Regions from separate parts of the Basilea psittacipulmonis DSM 24701 genome, predicted to be linked through region 1. Evidence: predicted binding sites of a transcription regulator. Region 1 holds the regulator's gene; the other holds the start of a gene.
The links. The regulator sigma-54, encoded in region 1, starts transcription at its own class of promoters, with help from an activator protein. The targets are predictions, from matches to a motif close to TGGCANGNAANCTGCTTT.
Positions count from the first base shown of each region.

Region 1 (2,492 bases):
CTAGCGGCTGCTGCACTTCCCTATCCATCTTATTCACAAATGTGATGATAGGCGTATTTCTCGCACGACAAACTTGCAACAATCGAATCGTCTGCGGTTCCACACCATTAGCCGCATCAATCACCATCAAAGCCGCATCCACCGCCGTTAAAACTCGATACGTATCCTCAGAAAAGTCTTGGTGTCCTGGCGTATCCAACAAATTAATCACACAATCACGATATTCCATCTGCATCACCGAAGAAGCAACTGAAATACCTCTTTGTTTTTCAATCTCCATCCAATCCGAAGAAGCGTGACGACTTGCTTTTCTCGCCTTAACACTACCTGCAATTTGAATCGCCCCTGCAAATAACAATAACTTTTCAGTCAGCGTTGTTTTACCTGCATCAGGGTGCGAGATAATCGCAAACGTCCGTCTTTTCTGTATCTCGTGAAGAAAATTTTCCGCCATAATCGTATTTAAAAACAAAAAGTAAAACCATTTATTTTACTTCATCCCACGATACTTTTTTCCCTCGCCCACAAAATCTTCATAATCGTTGTGTGTACTTGGTGAATGCCTGATGCTCAAGCGTTATGGTTTGTAGATATGACAAGTCGTTCGTAAATCTGTGTTAATGAACGAATCAAGCCGTATTATTACAGCTCACACCCACCATCGTATTTTTAAACCGATCCTTTGTAGCGGTTTATTCTGAATATTTAAGATGCGATGATAAACACTGATGACGCGTAGATCCGCATATCGTTTTGAACATGTGCCTATATTCTATCTATCACTTTGAACAGATACATCCAAAAGCTGGTACTTCAAACGACGTTTAGCACGATTAGGCCATCCCATGGATTCACGGTACTTTGAGACGGTGCGGCGAGCGATAAAAATCCCTTTTTTAGACAACAATAATTGAATCTGCATATCAGACAAAGGACGTTCTTTATTCTCTTGAGCCATCATTTTCTGAATATGTTGTTTCACCACTTTGGCGGAGATGACCTTAGATTCATCAGCGTTTTGATCACGGCAAGCAACGCCCGAACCAAAAAAGAATTTCAACTCGAACACACCCCAAGGCGTATCAATGTATTTTTGATGAATCGTCCTAGACACCGTAGAGACGTGACAAGGCACCAAAGAAGCAATGTCTTTGAGGGTCAAAGGCAGCAACCCCTCCACCCCTTTTTCCAAAAAACCTTGCTGTGCTTTCATCACCAATATCGCCACTTTTGAAATCGTTTCCAAACGTGAGGCCAACTGGCCAATCGCTTGTTTGGCTTGTTCCAGCGGTTTAGCCATCTCTTTTTTATGCGTTTGAATCAATGTGGCATATTCCTGATTAATCTGCAATGTAGGACATACCTGAGGGTTCAAAGACACCGTAAAGGCCTCATTTTCCTTTTTTACCAGCACGTCTGGCACTATGTAAGACACATCTTGAGGCGACCACTGACTGCCAGGTGACGTATTTAAGTGCGTTAATAACTGATAGGCTTGTTGCACCTCACCCAAAGAAACACGAAAAGCTTTTTGCATCGCCTTTAAATCAATCTTTGACCAAGAGGAGGCTATTTGTTTCAACATTTTTTGGGCCAATACAACTGTGGCAACAGGAGCCATTCTCGCCAATTGCAAGGACAAACACTCATTAAGATTTCTTGCCCCAATCCCCGCGGGTTCTAAACTTTGTAAATGCGATAAAGCTTGCTGCAACATTGGCATCGACACATCGACATCATCATATTGCTCCAATTCCTCAAACAAATCAGGCAATTCATCGATTAAATACCCTCGCTCATCCAAATGAAACGCCAGAAACTTCACCAATAAATGCATATCATCATCCAGCATTAAACTGGATATTTGCTGATCCAGATAATCAAGCAAAGATTCTTTTGCATCGATATCCAGATTCATATCCTCATCGCTGGAAGAATAAGCAACTGCAGGCTCATAACTCAGCAAAGGATTGCTCAATGCCATTTCCTGCAATATTTCGTGTAAAGTTAAACTTGAACATTGCAACATTTGCAAAGACTGTCGCATCGACTGCGTCAAGTGTAATTGCTGTTGCTGTTTAATGCCCAGTTGTGTATTCAGATTGACCATGCCATTATTGTAACCCCTCAAAACATCACTTTTTACGGCATTCATCCATCTTGTTTTATTTGCCTATCATCGCAAGCATCCATCACACTTTCGACTGATACCCGTTCATACGTCATTGCGTGTTTTTATCGCACCTCAAAACATCACTTTTTACGGCATTCACGCTATAGCCATTATTTCTTTACCCGCTTAAACGTTCAAAATCTTAATGAATCGGCTTGACAAACTAATATTTTAAGTAGGATAATGGGTTGCTATGAATACGCAATCTTCTATATCTTTCGTATTATCTCGTTTTGCAGTTGCTTTGACAGCTGCGGTATCTCTTTGCGTATTATCTCTCCTCCTTACGATCGGTTACCGAGCCTAGCGCCCGCTCGTG
Region 1 covers NZ_CP009238.1:153,756-156,247, reverse strand. Annotated here, with positions in the region: gene IX83_RS00645 (peptide chain release factor 3) at 1-454, opposite strand, end outside; gene rpoN (RNA polymerase factor sigma-54) at 773-2,155, opposite strand.

Region 2 (2,492 bases), 210 kb from region 1:
ATCGACTTGAGATAAATATTAAGAAGACTTTCTATCATTGCCACAGATGACTAGGACAATAATCACTAAAAAACTTAAAAACGAGAAAAAAATCCCAAATGATAATAAAGCCCACCATGGACTGACACCTATATCACGCATTCGACGAACTGAAGCGGTAAACCAAGGGATAAAGAAAATAATAAGAAATAGGTTGCTAGATATGACATATAGCATGCTCCTTGTTTCACTAAGGTCTTCAGCAATAGGTGCTAACCAAATGCCCCATAACAGTATATGAAAGAAATAGCAGAAAAAACTAACGGGAATACAGCCTTTCCAATAGTTTTCTTTGCTTAATGTTCCCTTGACATTAAAATAATTTTTCCAACATTCTTTGTAAAGTTGAAACATATTTTTTTCCATAGCAAACTCCTTAATTAGGTTTGGCGAGACAGATGAGTGATATTGATGATGGTATCTTCTTCTAAATCAGGAAACTTTTCGTCATCAAAAGCTTTGTCCCCATTGTCATCGGCAATATGAGTGGGATACAAATTAATAAAATCATAAAGTGACTTGTCCATAAGGTGTGATGGAGTGATGGCACTAAGGGCTTTAAACGCATTCCAGACCTTTTTAGGGCTTTCTTTTTCCCATGCTTTAATCATTGTGGCAACTTCTTTGCGTTTTAAATTTTCTTGAGACCCGCATAGATTGCAAGGGATAATCGGAAAGTTCTCGATTGCAGCATATTGGATAATCTCGCTTTCAGGAACATAAGCCAAAGGTCTAATGACGATATGTTTTCCATTATCAGACACGAGTTTAGGTGGCATGGATTTTAGTTTGGCCGCATAAAATAAATTTAAGAAAAAAGTGGCCAAAATATCGTCACGGTGGTGTCCCAATGCGATTTTTGTCGCTCCTAACTCTTCTGCTACGCGATATAAGATACCTCGTCTTAGACGAGAACATAGTGAACAAGTCGTTTTCCCTTCTGGAATCAGTCGTTTGACAATGCTATATGTGTCGCGATTTTCAATGTGATAGTCCACACCAATGGATTGGAAGTATTGTGGTAATACTTCTTCAGGAAAGCCAGGTTGTTTTTGATCAAGATTCACCGCTACGATATCAAAGTTAATAGGAGCTCGTTGACGTAGCTTTAACAACACATCTAAAAGCGTAAAAGAATCTTTACCGCCAGAGACACAAACCATGACTTTATCGCCATCTTCAATCATATTGTAATCTGTAATGGCTAGTCCGACCGAGCGAACAATACGCTTTTCTAGCTTGTTATGTTTATATTGTGTTTTATCTTTCATGATGGATTAAGATTCTCGTGTATTTGTTTGTTCAATACCCACCGCAGCACAGTCAGAAAAAGCTAGAGGCTTACTGATACGTAAATGAACACGACTGACTTGAGGAAATTCATTCAAAATTCTCTGATTCACGCGATCAGCCATGACTTCGATTAAATGAATATGTTCTCTAGTGCATTCATCGATAATCGCTTGACGGATATAGCGATAGTCCAACACAGTATCAATGTTTTTGTCATTAATTTCTTGGCTTAGATTGACATCTAGTTCGGCATCAATCACGATAGGTTGGGTGGCACGTAATTCATGTTCTAGCACACCTATTCGTGCATTAATGGAAAGGCGAGAAAAGAAAATGCGTCTTATAGTCATACATTTATCCGATACAAAACAAAGATTTTAACGCTTTTTGCTCAAATAAAGTTAAAGAAATAAAAATGCTTTTAATGAATAAAAGCATTTTTTATTTCATGTGAAAATTCTGATTTTGATGGTTGTTTGTGTTATCATATTATAGATAAATGAAATTTTGTAGAGAAAGGAAATGAGAAGCTTAGGAGTTATTTTATTTGTGGCGTTATTGACCGCTTGCTCAAGCAGTTCTGGGAATAAATCGTCAAATTTAGTTGTTCATCCGAATATTCCTGTAACAGAATCTCCCAGCACAGGTGGTTCAAGTGGTGAAAATTCCGAGGGATCGCAAGTTAACGGTTCAGATCAGGGGGATAGCATCGAGTCACAGCCGGATAACAGTGGAACAGGTGCTTCAGGTTCTGGATCGAGTGATGGCACAAAACAGGATGGTGCAGGGTCATCAACGGGTGATAATGGAAATTCAGAAAATGCTCAAGAAGTAGATAATGGAGCGGCTGTGGCAGATGGCGATGCTTCCAGCGATAGTAAGAATAGTGATTTTCATCCTCCTACAGAGAAAGAAGGCGATGATAATACTTTTGATGCTACCGATATTGAAGCAGGAGGAAATAATGAGACTACAGAAGAGGTTCGTGTTGCTGATAAGGAAGCTGAAAAAAACGCTGCCGCTCCTTTGCACAAATATGCTCCACCCACCAAAGAGGCGATTAAAGAGTGGCTAACAACACCTGTCACTGAGGGTGGGTTAGGCGTAGAGAATGCAGATGATGTAGCGTATTATTTAGATGAGGGAAAAGTAGGACGTGA
Region 2 covers NZ_CP009238.1:361,193-363,684, forward strand. Annotated here, with positions in the region: gene IX83_RS01620 (DUF805 domain-containing protein) at 19-405, opposite strand; gene ttcA (tRNA 2-thiocytidine(32) synthetase TtcA) at 420-1,310, opposite strand; gene folB (dihydroneopterin aldolase) at 1,317-1,682, opposite strand; gene IX83_RS01635 (factor H binding protein domain-containing protein) at 1,855-2,492, shown strand, end outside.
Region 2: the regulator sigma-54 is predicted to act here: its motif matches at 1,764-1,781, upstream of folB (dihydroneopterin aldolase).